DNA from 2 places in the Enterococcus sp. AAFC-DPL-6103 genome. Region 2 is predicted to be linked to the other one. Evidence: riboswitches for the same ligand, from Rfam matches in the RefSeq annotation. Region 2 holds a riboswitch; the other holds the start of a gene.
The links. A riboswitch is a leader RNA that binds a small molecule or an ion and turns the genes downstream of it on or off. The one in region 2 is predicted to bind thiamine pyrophosphate.
Positions count from the first base shown of each region.

Region 1 (7,688 bases), 260 kb from region 2:
TATCCCAGCCTTCAAAATACCACTGTAAATCGACACCTTTTCCTAAAGCTTCTGGTCCTTCTCCAGTGCTCCCAACAATTGTTAACTTAGAAAAATCTGCATTATCATGCTCCATAACTGCTTTCAATACCGCTTCTTCACTAGGACTTTGCCAACCTGCATAAGTTTTCCCCTCAAAATCCTTTGGTTTCGTTATCCCGCTGTCTTTCGTTGCGACAAATCCAGAAGTATTGTGTTTCATAATCGTCGCAAGCGCTTTTACCGGAATGGATTGACCATCAGCATGTGCGTAAGTGACATCTTCTTGGTAACTAACGCCGAATTGTGCTTTGTCTGCACCCACTAAACCAATACTTGTCGAATCGTCCCCTGGCTCAATGATATTCACATTCAAACCTGCTTCTTTATAGTAACCTTGTTCTTTGGCAACATAGATACCTGTATGATTCGTATTTGGCACATAGTCTAACACAAGAGTGACATCCGTTAATTTTTTTGTGGTATCCGTATCACTTGCTTCCTGTTTATTTGAACCACACGCGGTAAATAGTAACAAAGCCGGTACTAACCATAACAATTTTTTCATTTTCTTCCTCTTCCTATTCTCTAGTGTACAACCAATAATAATAACTTTTCTTTACTAACACACTTAAGCCATTCAACAACAAACTAAGAACGACCACACAAAGGATTGCTGCGAAAACCTTGTCGATTTGATAACTGTTTTTTACACGAATCATATAGTAACCTAATCCTGACTGTGCGCTTAGCCATTCTCCAACGATTGCACCGCTGACACAATAAGTTGCCGCAACTTTTAGCCCAGAAAAGAACCCCACAAGACCTTCAGGAATTTTGAAGATTCGATAGATCTGTCCTGTGCTTGCCCCCATTGTTCGTAAAAATATAATTTGTTCCCTTGATGCTTTGCTCAATGAATCCGCAAAAGAAACGACTATCGGAAAGTAACTCATCAAGATAACTAAAATCACTTTCGGCATTAGTCCAAAACCAAACCACAACGTAAGTAATGGTCCCAATACCATGATTGGCAAAGTTTGTGACACCACCAAGATAGGATAAATTGCAGTCTTTAATAAGTCATAATAGTCCATCAGCAATGCTGTGAAAAACGCAATGATTCCTGCAATCACTAGGCCTAATAAGGCCTCACTCAAAGTCGTGAGCGAATGAAAAAACAGCGTGTGCCAATCAGCAAACAATGCTTGGAAAACGGCAATTGGACTAGGCAAGATAAAAGTTGGTGTCTGCAAGAGTTGAACACTGACTTGCCAAATCAGTAGCAAAACGCAAATACTGATTGCTGGATATAAATGTTTCTTCAATAGTTCACCTCCTAAATGAATCGAATTTAACACTGGAACAAAAAAACGCTTGTTTGCGGACACAACATAGGTCTCACTTAAACAAGCGTTTGCTATGTTTCTCCCTTCACCAGTATTAACTGACAGGTTCGATGGGTCTAAGTTCACAACTTACTCTCATGCCGTTTACGACATCCCCAGAAACAAGTATTCATTTTTTTCAGTGTAGCATAACAAAATTCGGGCAACAAGCACTTCTTCTTAATTTATCCCTTCACTATTTCAGTAAATAGGGTAAATCACTAGCCAATGTTGGATAACCAAAGATCCATTGATCCACGATTTCTTTCGTCAACTGTTGATTGATAGCTATCGCTAGAAAATCAATCAGTTCATCTGCTTGTTCACTTAGGACGCTGGCACCAATCAAAAAGTTTTCTTTATTAAAAAAAAACTTTGCTTTAGCTAACGGTTCATTTACTCGATGATAAGTAAACCAATCCGTCATTTCTTGGGTAACTGTTACTGTTTGCCTGTCATCTTCGACTTTCGTTACTCCAACAGTTGCAATCTTTGGACTACCGTAAACGATAGTGGGAATGACAGGATACTTAATGGCTTCTTGCAGTTCTTTTGTCACTTTTCTAGCAACATATTGTCCTTCAAATGTCGCCACAGGCGTTAATTTTGGTAACTGTTTCTCAATAATGTCTCCGCAAGCAAAAATTTTGGGATTTGTTGTTTGAAGAAATTCGTTGACCATGATCCCTTTTTTCGTAAAAGCAACATTGGCACGCTCCAAATGTAAAGATTCAACATTTGGTTGGCGACCAGTTGCGCAAAAAATAGCGTCTGCTTCAAACGTTTCTTTCTCAGCAATCAACTGTAATTTTCCATTTTGACGCGTGATTTTTTTTGTATCTACATCAAAAGCAAACTGGATTCCAGCTTTTTTCATTTGAATAATGGCCTCTTGAACCAATTCTTCATCAAATTCTTTTAAAGGTCGCTGATTGTGATGCACGATGGTTACTTCACTCCCCGCCGCGTGAGCAATTGTCGCTAATTCAAAGGAAATATAACCTCCACCAATAAAAATCAGTTGTTTTGGTAAATCGGAAAGCGCTAGAAAATCAGTACTCGTTTGTAAATATTCCTTTCCTTCTATCGGCAAGATCGTTGGACGTTGCCCAGTTGCCAGCACAAAGTGTTTTCCGCGAAATGTTTTTCCTATTACTTCAATCGTTTCTTCGTCAAGAAAACTTGCTGTTCCAGTCAGATGATCGATTCCTGCTTGGCTTAATTCTTTTTGGCGATTTGCAGAGACTGGATCAGTAAATGTTCGTTTAAAAGACTGAAGTTCTTGCCAATTCAATGGTGGTACTTCAGAGAACCCTTTACCAAGCAATTGCTTGACCCGATTACGTGCTTCCACACCACCTATCAAGATTTTTTTGGGATCACATCCTCGATTGGGACATGTCCCTCCCCACAAGTTTTCTTCAATTACTAATACTTGTTGCTGCTTTGCTTTCAACTCATAAGCGGCACTTAATCCAGCCACTCCTGAACCAATCACAATTGCGTCATACTCCTTCATCGTTTGTTCGACTCCTTTCGACTTAAAAATGCAAAGACATCTTGACCAGACAATTCTCCAATAAGCTTTCCTTGATTGATGACTTGAACAACTGGTGCTTGGGCTAATTTTTGATAAGCCTGAGTTAATGGAGCTGTGATCTCAATCATAGGAACATTTTTATCTGTTATTTCTTTGTCATAGAAACCTAAAGCGATCAGTTCTTCCACCAAAATTTCTTTTTGATTGGTTTCTTCAAAAAAGCTTTGAACAAATGCGTTATTTGGTTGCTTCAATAGTTTTTCCGGTGTATCACATTGAATCAACTGACCGTCTTTCATGACACCTATTCGACTACCTAGTTTGACTGCTTCTTCCATATTGTGTGTAACAAAAACGACAGTCGTCCCTAATTCTTGATGTAATGAAAGAACTAATTCTTGCAAGGAAGCACGTGAAAGAGGATCAAGTGCACTAAACGGTTCATCCATCAAAATGATTTCTGGATTGGCAGCAATTGCACGTAGAATACCGATTCGTTGTTGCTCTCCACCAGATAATTCCCGTGGAAAGCGATCTCGATAATCCGTTGGCGAAAGCCCTACTTTTTCCAATAACTGGTCCACTTGTCGTTCCCGTCTTGACTTGTCCCAGCCTAGCATCTCTGGTATCACTTCAATATTTTGTTTAACAGTCATAGTTGGAAATAAAGCGATTTGTTGTAAAACATATCCCATCTTCCACCGCAATTTTTGTAAATTGTAACTAGTTAATTTTTCACCTTTAAAATATATCTCCCCACTCGTTGGCTTGATCAATCCATTGATCATCTTCAGCGTACTTGTTTTTCCACTACCAGACGGGCCAACTAATACGAAAATCTCACCTGGATGAACAACAAAGTTTAGTTGATCAATCACAACTTTTTCAGCAAATTTTTTTTGGACTTGATGAAACTCGATGATTTCTGTCATTTTTCAGCCTCCTTGCTCAACCCAATCGTTACTAAAAACTCGTGGGCGACTTGTGCTGGTTCTCGTTTTTCAACATTTACTTGGTAATTCATCTCAATCATTTCTTCTTCAGTGATTTTCCCACCAAGTTGATTCAAGGCATTCACGATTTCTGGATGTTTATTAGCAAAATTTTCCTTCATTAGAGGTGCACCTTGGTAAGGGGGAAATAGTTGTAAATCGTCTTTTAAAGTCACTAATCCATATTCTTTTAACTCACTATCTGTCGAGTAAGCATCAATTATATTGACGTCCCCATTCTTGATTGCTTGATAACGAAGACTTGGTTCCATGCTTTGGACACTTGGAAATGCTAGATGATAAACCGATTGGATTCCGCGATAACCATCGTTACGATCAATAAATTCCAAAGTGAAACCTGCTTTGAGTTGATTGTTCACTTTAATCAAATCAGAAATCGTTTCTAACTGATGCTCTTTAGCAAAGGACTCTTTCACTGCTAGTGCATAAGTATTTTGATACGCCATTGGTTCTAAGAAAGTCATTGCTTCTTGTTGCTGGAGCAACTCTTTTGCTTGTTGATACGTATCTTTTTCGGATAACTTCGTTTCTTTCATTGCTTCTGGAACCTTGACCAAGCTTTCTAAAACCGTTCCAGTAAATTCTGGATAGATATCGATTTGCTCATTCTGTAAGGCGCTAAACAAAAAGCTCGTCTTTCCAAAATTTGGTTTGATTTCAACAGCAAGATCTGGATTTTTTTCCTCAATCAGTTCTTTATACATCTCAATCAAAATTTCTGGTTCTGAACCAAGTTTACCCGCAATTACTACAGGCTCTTCTTTCACAAAAAATGTTTGGTAAGCGGATACGCCTCCAAGGACGCCAATCGTCAAGGCTAAAACAATCAAGGTGTATAGCGGTCGAACACGTTGTAACAAACGAATCAAACTACTAAAAATAATAGCTAGTAATGCCGAACTAATAGCACCAATCAGTGTCAACGCAGGTGTATTGCGATCGATTCCCAACAAGATAAACGTTCCTAAACCACCTGCACCAATCAACGCTGCTAAGGTAGCCGTTCCAATAATCAAAACCAACGCTGTACGAATCCCCGAAATAATTACTGGCAACGCAATTGGTAATTCAACTTTGATTAAACGTCGCATTCGAGACATGCCAAAAGCTACAGCTGCTTCTTCAATTGATGGGTCGATTTCAGTTAAACCAATATACGTATTTTGAAAAATAGGTAGTAATGCATATACGACCAAAGCAATCAATGCTGGCACTGTACCAATTCCAACAAACGGAATCAATAATCCTAATAAAGCTAATGATGGAATCGTCTGTAATACACTAGTGATTTGTAATAAAACTTCTGCTAACTTTTTATGACTCACCGACCAAATGGCTAAAGGAATTGCAATCAAAACCGCAAGGAGTAATGCAAAGAAAGAAATCGATAGGTGTTGGAACGTGGCAGTTAGCAATTCTGCTTTTCGTTCATCGAGAATTTGAATAAACTGATTCATTAGTCTCCTCTTTCTTAATTAATTTTGTTATTTCTTAAGTATAAACCTCTCAAATACTTTCCCCAAATATGTTGCCTTGTTAAACCAAAAAGACCAGAAAAATCATGATGATTTTCTGGTCTTTTTGGTTGATCTAAAAACAACAAAATAATGGGGAATTTTAGGAGCTCTTCTGTCTTAGCAGTTCAGCCCAACAAATCAATAAGAAGAAAAACAGCCAATAAAGTGGAAATCTCGTGGGGGAGATAATTTTCTTTACTGGCTTGTTCTCTTGTAATTATAGGTGAGTAGACGAAATTTTTGTGAGAATTGTAAAAAAAAGCTGTTTTCTGCGCATAACTGTTAAAAAATAAGACGTTTTTCTTTTTTTGACAAAAAATATGTTTTTAGTTTCTCTTTCTTGTCGTGACTTTTTTCACAAGTATAATTGTTGGCATTATTACTAAGTCATTGCTACCATAGGTTCAACGGACGTCCGTTAACAATAAAAGAAACTTGGATGAGAGAAGAATCTTTGGGGGACTCTTTTCTTAGCCTAGTTTCTTTTCCATTTTTTATTTCTTTTTACCTTGTTGATGGTCGTTTCCTCATTGTTCTTACAAAGATATATTACTTAGCTTTACAACGAGAGGACACTACTTCACAACTATCAGGTAACTTATTTATAAAAACAACTCATTTTACTATGTGCTCCCATGTTCTTTGATAGTTTCAATCAAAGAACATTAAGATAAACGCTTTACTACGTTTTATGTACGAATCCCTTTTTCTTAATGATGCTTCTTATATAGTAAGCAAAAGATTGACCACTACTTTGAATTGCTTTCATGACATTACTCTTCTCCCCAAAAAAGTTCATTTCTTCTCGTCCAAGTAGGTAACCAACGAATGAAATACAGACCAGACATATTCCCAACCAAACCAATGCTTCTGACTGAACCTCTGCTGTTTTTGGCAATTGCTCTGGCATAGTGATTGTTGTTTCTCCTAAAGTTGGTCTATACAGCACTCCTTGGACGGTAAGTGTCGTTTCGTTCCCCTGTGTGGCAAATGCTACTGGACTCGTCAAGAAAATAGCTAACAGAAATATCGTGCCGATCATTAGCTTTTTCTGTCTCATTTCATCCCCCCTTCGTTGTGTGACGTAATTGCTTTCCCCGAGTTAAATAATAACAAAACTCACTGCTTCAAATCTATTCAGATTTTACCGTCCCATCGGAAAATATCAATTTTAAAAAAACTAATCCTTCACGTGATTATTTTTTTATTTAAATCATTAATTCTGTTCCTGTTTCTTTAATACCATATAAAGGAATTATTTCTGCATCCAATTGATAGTAAATATTTTTTTCACGATTCATCATTAGTTCAACTAAAATTTCTTTCATTGTCAATCCATTTTTTGGTTGATTGAAATGTAAGACTAACTCGTTTTTTGGCGTGACCTCAATCTTTGTGACTGGCCGTTTCTGATTTTTAATCAGTAAGAAGATTCCTTGGTATTCTTTGTTTTGTGGCGGATTGGTCAAAATAGTTAGTAAGTCAGCAGCGCGCATGATTTCCTCCTTTGTTTTTGTTTGCCTAATAAAAAGTTTTCACACAGAAAAAAATTTCTTTTTCCCTCTTGAAGAATTGATTCTATTTGTATAATATAGGGGTTGCTGAAAATTTTCAAACAGAAAAGGGGTTAGAGATGAAAAAACTACATTTATTTACAGACCTTGGTGGAATTATTTTAGGTGCTGGGATCTACGGGCTTGCTGTAACTGGAATCAATGTACCTTCAAAACTTGCTGATGGCGGGGTGACAGGTATTGCGTTACTGCTAAATAACCTTTTTGGATTTGCACCTTCAATTACTTCATTAGTCTTTAATTTACCATTATTACTGATCTCATTATTTATTTTTGGAAAACATGCATTTCTTCGTACGATTGTGGGAACATTTGCATTAGTTTTCTTTTTACATTTATGGGAAAGTCTTCATATACAGTTTGCCGTTGGGAACTTGTTAATCAATAGTCTGATGACTGGTCTACTTTCTGGTATTGGTTGTGGCTTGGTTTTTCGCTTTGGAGGTAGTACGGGCGGAACCGATATTTTATATCAAGCAATTGAAAAGTATTTTCACGTTAAAATCGGAAAAAGTCTTTTCTTAGTCACTTTTGTTATCTTAGTCGTGTCTCTTTTATACCTTGATCTTAGACACTTCTTATACACTTTACTAAGTTGCTCTGTTTTAGCTTATACGTTAAACAAAGTAAAATATGTT
Region 1 covers NZ_CM177102.1:998,501-1,006,188, reverse strand. Annotated here, with positions in the region: gene AC4BC3_RS04975 (ABC transporter substrate-binding protein) at 1-586, opposite strand, end outside; gene AC4BC3_RS04970 (ABC transporter permease) at 600-1,346, opposite strand; TPP riboswitch at 1,431-1,535, opposite strand; gene AC4BC3_RS04965 (dihydrolipoyl dehydrogenase family protein) at 1,603-2,925, opposite strand; gene AC4BC3_RS04960 (ABC transporter ATP-binding protein) at 2,922-3,878, opposite strand; gene AC4BC3_RS04955 (ABC transporter permease/substrate-binding protein) at 3,875-5,416, opposite strand; gene AC4BC3_RS04950 (LPXTG cell wall anchor domain-containing protein) at 6,159-6,536, opposite strand; gene AC4BC3_RS04945 (hypothetical protein) at 6,685-6,972, opposite strand; gene AC4BC3_RS04940 (YitT family protein) at 7,110-7,688, shown strand, end outside.
Region 1: another riboswitch for thiamine pyrophosphate. It lies ahead of AC4BC3_RS04970 (ABC transporter permease); the one in region 2 lies ahead of thiT (energy-coupled thiamine transporter ThiT).

Region 2 (7,688 bases):
GTTTTGAACTCCCGGCCACAGCATGAACTGGACTTTGACAGCTTTCATCCATGAAGAACGATATTCGTCACTGACCTCATTGAAAATTTCATAATTTTCCTGTTCACGAGCAAAAGATTGTGTGATTTTGATACCAGAAATACTTTCATGAATGTAAGCATTTAAATTGGATTGCTTATTACTCAACACTTGATATGCTTTACGTTGTTTTGTCTTGATGACCATAACAATCACAAATAAAATTGGTAGTAAAATCAAACTATACAACGTTAATTTAACATCAATAAAAAGCATGAATATCAGTGTGATCAATACATTAAAAATGTCTGAAATCAGATTAATCAACCCATTACTTAGCAGGTCACTCAACGTGTTGATGTAATTAACGACACGAATCAAAATTTTCCCGTGAGGTCGGTTGTCGAAATAGGAAAATGGTAAATGTTGTAAATGTTCAAAGATTGAATAACGCATATCTTTCAAAATATCTTGCCCAATCTCGGTAATTGCATAAATTCGATAACGCATACACCATCCAATGATAAACAGAGAGAGCAAGAAAATCACACTTATCTGAATCAGTAGTGTCGTATTTTCTTTTGGGATCACATCATCAATAGCAATTTTGGTAAAGTAAGGTCCCAACATCCCTGCAGTATTGGCAAGGATGATAACGAACAAAGCCTTAAAAATTGCTTTTTTATAGGGTTTCACATAAATGGCCAAGCGACGGTAATGTGACCAGTTGAATTCTTGTTCCAAGGTTTCATCTACATCAAATTTATTGCGTGCCATTAGTTCCCCTCCTTCTCTTGAATGCCTAATTGTTTTTGGTAAACTTCGTAGTAACGTCCTTTTTGTTGCAGCAATTCTTTGTGCGTTCCTTGCTCAATCACTTGTCCTTTTTCCATCATCAGAATCAAATCAGCTTCACGAACGGAAGAAATACGATGAGCAATAATAAATGTTGTCTTTTCAGTTGTTAACTGTGTTAACTCTCGTTGAATTTTAAATTCGGTTTCCATATCAACTGCTGAAGTCGTATCATCTAAAATAAGAATAGAGGGATCTTTTGTTAAAGCTCTTGCTAACGATATTCGCTGTTTTTGTCCACCAGAAAGTCCAACACCACGTTCACCCACAATCGTTTCATACCCTTCCGGCATCCGTGAGATAAATTCATGTGCATCAGCAATCTGTGCCATTTGTTGGACGTATGTTTCATTTGCTAATGGATTGCCAAAAGCAATATTGTCTTCAATCGTATTGGAAAATAAAAAGACATCTTGCATAACCATCGAGATATTTTCACGTAACTGACGAACAGGATATTCTTTTGCATTTTTTCCATCAATCAAAACTTCACCTGAAGTTGGATCATAGAAACGACCAACTAAATTAACTAGCGTTGTTTTTCCTGAACCAGTTTCTCCTAAGATGCCAATTGTTTGCCCTGGGCTAATCTTGAATGAGATGTGTTTCAAAACTAACGTAGTAGGATCATCAGAAAAGTGAAATGAAACATCTCTAAATTCAACATGACCTTTGATTTTTTTTACTTCATTGTGAGTCAATACAGGAATTTGTGGTTTAGTTCCTAACATTTGCCGAATTTTGATACAAGCTGCCGAAAAACGTTGAACATCGTTAATCAACCAGCCGCTCATTCTCATCGGTTGATTCAGCATCCATAAAAAACCATTAAAAGCAATCAAGTCACCTAAAGTCATCTTTCCTTGTATAACAAATAACCCGCCTAAAATCAGCGTAATCACATTCAAGCTTCCAGCTAATCCATCTAACCAAGGGAGATATTTCATAGAAACTTCAGCTGATTTCATGTTCTGTGCTTTGTAATCTTCGTTGTGCTCCACAAATTTTTGAATTTCAAAATCTTCCCTAGCAAATGCTTTGACGACACGATTGCCACCAATATTCTCTTCAACCATTGAGTTCAGACGAGAAAAACTTTCTCGAATCTCAAAAAAGATTGGTCGCGCTTGCTTCGACATCTTTTGAGTAAGTAAGAAAATGATTGGGGTGACTGCAACCAGTGCCAGCATCAATTGCCAATTAATTGTTGCCATTACGATGACAGCAATACTGAACCATAAAATACATTCAATGATGTTATAGACTACCCACGAAACAAAATGACGAATAGCATCTGTATCCCCTGTCATTCTAGCCATGATGTCGCCAACTCGAGTGTGATTGAAGAAATCAAAATCAAGTTCTTGTAATTTTTGATACATTTCTTGCCGTAGCTCGAACAAACTGTTCTGACCAATTCGTTCAAATAAAATCTGATAAGTATAACGAATGATTGTTCGAAAAATCGTGATACCAATCATCAATGCTAATAACGGAATTAATAAATTTGCTTCCCCTTTTTCAATTACTTTATCTACAATCTCACCAGCCACTAATGGGTTGACTACAATTAAAAGCGCATTGATTATTAAAAAAATAATTGCCAGAAATCCTTTATTTGCATATTTCTTTACATACTGCCAAATCCATTGATAATTGCTCATTTTATTTTCCCTCCTATACGAAAGCCTTTTCTCAATCAAGTATTAGCTTATCCTTAATAAATTCGAAAGAAAATGGTTATTCTTACTTGTTTTGATGTACAATATTATCAAATCTAAAAGAAAGGGTTTTCATTCATGAGTTATACAAATGCCCAAATATTTAACCCAGAAATTATTTATGCTTTTGATCCTTGGAACGAACAAGGAAACAAAAGTGACAGCCATACCCATGATTTTCTAGAAATCAGTATCGTGTTAGAGGGGCAAGCGAACTATACAATCGAAGGACAAGAATTTCAATTAAATGCTGGTCAAATTATGCTCTTTAATCCTGGAACCCATCACGGGGAAGAACAAAAACAAGGAACCTATTCTCATCAACTTCATATTGGGTTAACGAATATTTCATTAGACGGACTAAAGAGAAATCACTTACCAACAAAAAATGCAATTCTTAATCTTGGAGAATATCAATGGGAGTTTCTCGACAAAGCGTGGCGCCTCGTCAAAGAATATGGTGAAGAACAACCAGAATTTCAATTAATGGTCAAAGCGTTAATCATTGAGATGTTAGTACTCATTTTAAGAAGTCTAGAAAAAACGCAAGATAATACGGTCACTTTGGCACTTTCAAAAAATGCCAAACGAAAACAATATTTAGTCAACCATGCGATTTATTATTTGGAAAATCATCACACGCAAGAAATTACTTTAGAGCAATTAGCTGACACGTTGTATGTTAGCCCCACATATTTATCAAAAGTTTTTAAAGAGTCTACGGGTATGAGCCCTATCAATTATCTTATCCAAGTTCGACTGAAACATGCTAAGGAACTACTAGCAAACGAACAATTAACAATCAGAGAAATTTCTCAAGCTGTAGGTTATCAAGATGCGTATCATTTTAGTAAACTCTTCAAAAAATATTATGGTCTTTCTCCTTCGCAGCTAGCAAAGAAATCGCTGGCATAAACAAAAAAACTCTTAAAAGACTTCGATAACAAAAAGTCTTTTAAGAGTTTTTTTGTTTTATTTTTGTGGATCAAATAGCTTTGGTGCTACTCGATAACAGATAACGACCACAATTGCGACGACAATTGCAGTGGCTAAACCACTCGCGCCATTCATAACAAATGAAAATATCCAAGGATTCATCCCTTCCGGTGCATAATCCCCCCAAAAAATACCACCAGCAACAAAATGCCAGAAAAAGCGAGTGAAGGTTCCAACCACCGATGAGACAATTAGGATCCCATAAATTTTGGATGTTTCCCCATTCACCATTGCGCGATGTAAGGACAAGGCAAACACTCCAGCAAACCCAGCAAAGGTAAATGCGATTGGATACTCAATTAAAACTTGTGGGACACTCAAAAATTGAACTTTCCCCATTAAAAAGTGTAATAATCCCCAAATCAACCCAGCACCTAATCCTGCTTTAAAGCCTCTACGTAAAGCATAAATAGTTATTGGAATTTGTCCAATTGATAAGGTAAAACTGCTTCCAATATCGAGTGGAATCAGTGAAAGCACCATCGCTAATGCTGCAATAATCGTCCCTTCAATCCACACTTTTGTTTCTGAATGCATAAAAAAACTCCTCCTTTAGAATCATCACAATTCACAAAGGAGAAGTGTTAGCTACACTTCCACTCGTCACAATTCCTACGTTCGTATGACCGAAACAGGTACGGAGGGTTTAGAGTAAACTCATTCTCAGCCTCGAAAGGCTCCCCTTTGTGAGTAGATTCTATTATTTTTTACTTATCTAGCATAACATATTTTTTCTTTTGTCAGAAGTGAAAAGAAATTTTTTGTTTAAGCAAACAAAAAGCGAACAATTGGCTGTTCGCTTTTTTTAAGCTATTTGAAAGTTATTTTGTCATATTCGACGTAACTTTTTCGTCAATACGTAAAAACGGTAAGTAGATGAACACACTGGCAGCAATAATCAGAATTTGAAGAACTGCAGCACGCCAATCCCCACCAGTCGCTAAGAACCCAGAAATGATTGGCGGTGTCGTCCAAGGAATTTGGACAACGACGTGATTGATCAATCCAACTGCTGTTGCAAAATAAGCAACAGTTAGTGAAAATATTGGTGCTAAAACGAATGGAATAATCAAGCTAATATTAAACACAATGGGTAACCCAAAAATAATCGGCTCGCTGATATTGAAAATAGCGGGTGTAACAGATAATTTAGCAAAGTCTTTGTAGTCTTTACGACGACTAAAAATAAAAATCGCAATAAGTAAGGCAATCGTATTACCAGAGCCGCCCATTACAGCAAACGTATCTTTGAAAGCCATGTTGATGATGTGAGGAATCTCTTCTTTATTAGCGTAGGCAGCCATGTTTTCTTGCATATTTTGAATCAAAAAAGGATCGAGTAATGAACCAGAAATGACAGCCTGATGAATGCCAAAACCAAAAAATAAATTTGCAATGGATGTTAACAATAAGAATCCTGGTAGCCCAGTAGTGATTTTGCTCAAAGGTTTTGTAATAATCGTTGTGATCAATGTATTGACATCCATATGGAATAACTGATTGATAGTAAATGAACCAATTGCGAATATGGTAATGGTCAACATAATCGGAATCAAGACATTAAATGATTTCAGAACAGCTGGCGGAATATTGCCAGATAAATTGATCTGAAGTTTTTCATTTTTAGATAATTTGATAAATAATTCGGTGGCTGCAAGGCCGACAAAAATACCGACAAACATGCCTGAAGCTCCGGTGTAAGCAATCGGAATCACGCCATTCACTTCTATTGCTTTTTGACTATTTTCTGGAGTAAACATCATAACCATTGGTGTGAGAACAATGAAAGTAGAAATAGCAACTAGCACTGCAGCGATTGAATTTTGATAATTGCGGCTAACACACATATGATAAGAGACTGCTGCTACAACTAATAACGTTGTAATACTCAGTGTACCGTTGCTAATTGAAATTCCGATTTCTTGAATCGTTGATAAAGTTTCGGGCCGAATAAAGTGACCTAAAAAACCTGTTGGCTCCAATATGACATAGTTAATCAAAGTAACAAACCCAGCTAACATCATAAACGGCATGAACGTTGCAAATGCGTCTCGCAGTGTTCGTAAGTGAATCTGATTTCCTAATCTTGTTGCGATTATCCCAAATTTTTCAAGGATGACCTCTTTTTTACTTTTACCCATAAAACTCTCCCCCTTTGTTTGTAAGCGATTGCCTTCCTCTAGATAATAACTCGTCTTCTAAGTAAAGTAAATATCTTTTTTAAAAAATATATACTTTTGCAAAAATAAAAAATAAACAGCAAGAAATAGACTTAACTTGCTGTTTATTTTAGTTGAATATGCGATTTTTATTTTTCAACAAAGATTGCTTCAAAAACAAAGTCCTTGTAAATATGTCTAGATAAAGAATATTCAAACGGTACTCCTGAGGACAACGAGACAACTTTATCTACTTCAATCATAAATTCACCAGGATCGATATTTAGGATTTTTGCATCAAACTCATTAGCCACATCTCCCTTGATCCACAAATGAGAGGACTTTATTTCCAGATTTAATTCGTCTGTGATATAAGCATAAACTGATTTTTTCAAATGCTTAGGTTCCAGCCCAGGTATAATAGCCAGTGGCATAAATGTTTGTTCAATTGAATAAGGTTGGTGGTCTATGAATCGACTCCGGATAATATTGTAAATGTAATCTTTCTCGCTGATTTGTAGCATTTCTGCCACCTCATTTGAAGGAAGTTCAATCGAAAAAGTATGGATCTCAGAGTCCACATGTTCTTCCCCCATCGTGCTCAGTAAACCTTCGTTTGGACCAAAAACTTTTGAATTATCAATTGGTTTACGCAAAACTTCTGTACCAAATCCGCTACGCGTCCGCAAAACACCTTCCGATACTAATAAATCAATCCCCTTTTTTACAGTTAATTTGCTTGTTCCATATTCTTCTGCTAATTGGTCACCAGTCGGTAATTTGGTGCCAACCTGATACCCATCATCCATGATTTTCCGTTTAACATCTAAATAAATTTCCATATATTTGGGAATTTGTTTCATACGTATCCTCCTTCCACTTAAAACAATAGCTTCTTCTATACTTTACCATACTTTTAGCTATTTTTAACTAAAAAAAACAAGCTCTATCGATAAAGATATATATTTTATATAAAAAGTATTTATTTTATTTGAAAGCGATGTTATGATTGGAATGAATTTAAAGGAGGTCTATCAATGAGTACAATCAAAAAATTATCATTCCCAGAAAACTTTTGGTGGGGATCTGCGTGGTCTGCTGAGCAAGCTGAAGGGCGTGGCGAAACAGGAAAAGCTGAAACTGTTTGGGAACGTTGGTACAAAGAACAACCTAATCGCTTCTACCAAAGAATCAGCTCAGAAATCACAAGCGATCATATCCATCGTTACAAAGAAGATATTCAGTTAATGAAACAAACTGGACATAATTCTTTTCGGGTATCTATTTCTTGGGCAAGAATGTTTCCACATGATGGCGTAGGAGAAGTTAATCCACAAGCGATTGCTTTCTATCGTGATTTATTTACCGAAATGAATCAAAACGGAATAAAAGTTTTTGCTAATCTTTATCATTTTGATATGCCTGCTAAGCTACAAGACAAAGGTGGTTGGGAATCACGAGATGTCGTTGATGCCTATGTCCATTTTGCAAAAACATGTTTTGAAGAATTTGGCGATTTAGTCTTTCATTGGTTTACGTTTAACGAACCACTTGGGCCCATTCTTGGCTCCTACTTAGAAGACTTTCATTACCCAAATCTGATTGACTTTAAACGTGGAAGTCAAGCTGCATTCTTTACAATCTTAGCACATGCAAAAGCAATTGAAGTTTTTAAAACTTACAAGTTATCAAGCAAGATTGGTGTCATTTTAAATCTTAGCCCGACCTTCCCACGAAGTCAGAATCCTACTGACGTCAAAGCCGCAGAGATTGCAGACTTATTTTATACGCGAAGTTTTTTAGATCCAATGGTAAAAGGAAACTTTCCACCAAAATTAGTAGAACTTTTAAACAAATATGACCAGTTGCCGCTCGACTTTACTCAAGAAGATCTAGCAACGATTCAAGAAAATACCGCCCAAATTTTAGGGTTGAACTA
Region 2 covers NZ_CM177102.1:1,260,722-1,268,409, reverse strand. Annotated here, with positions in the region: gene AC4BC3_RS06155 (ABC transporter ATP-binding protein) at 1-795, opposite strand, end outside; gene AC4BC3_RS06150 (ABC transporter ATP-binding protein) at 795-2,537, opposite strand; gene AC4BC3_RS06145 (AraC family transcriptional regulator) at 2,673-3,509, shown strand; gene thiT (energy-coupled thiamine transporter ThiT) at 3,567-4,127, opposite strand; TPP riboswitch at 4,183-4,284, opposite strand; gene AC4BC3_RS06135 (PTS sugar transporter subunit IIC) at 4,412-5,731, opposite strand; gene AC4BC3_RS06130 (GntR family transcriptional regulator) at 5,899-6,612, opposite strand; gene AC4BC3_RS06125 (glycoside hydrolase family 1 protein) at 6,787-7,688, shown strand, end outside.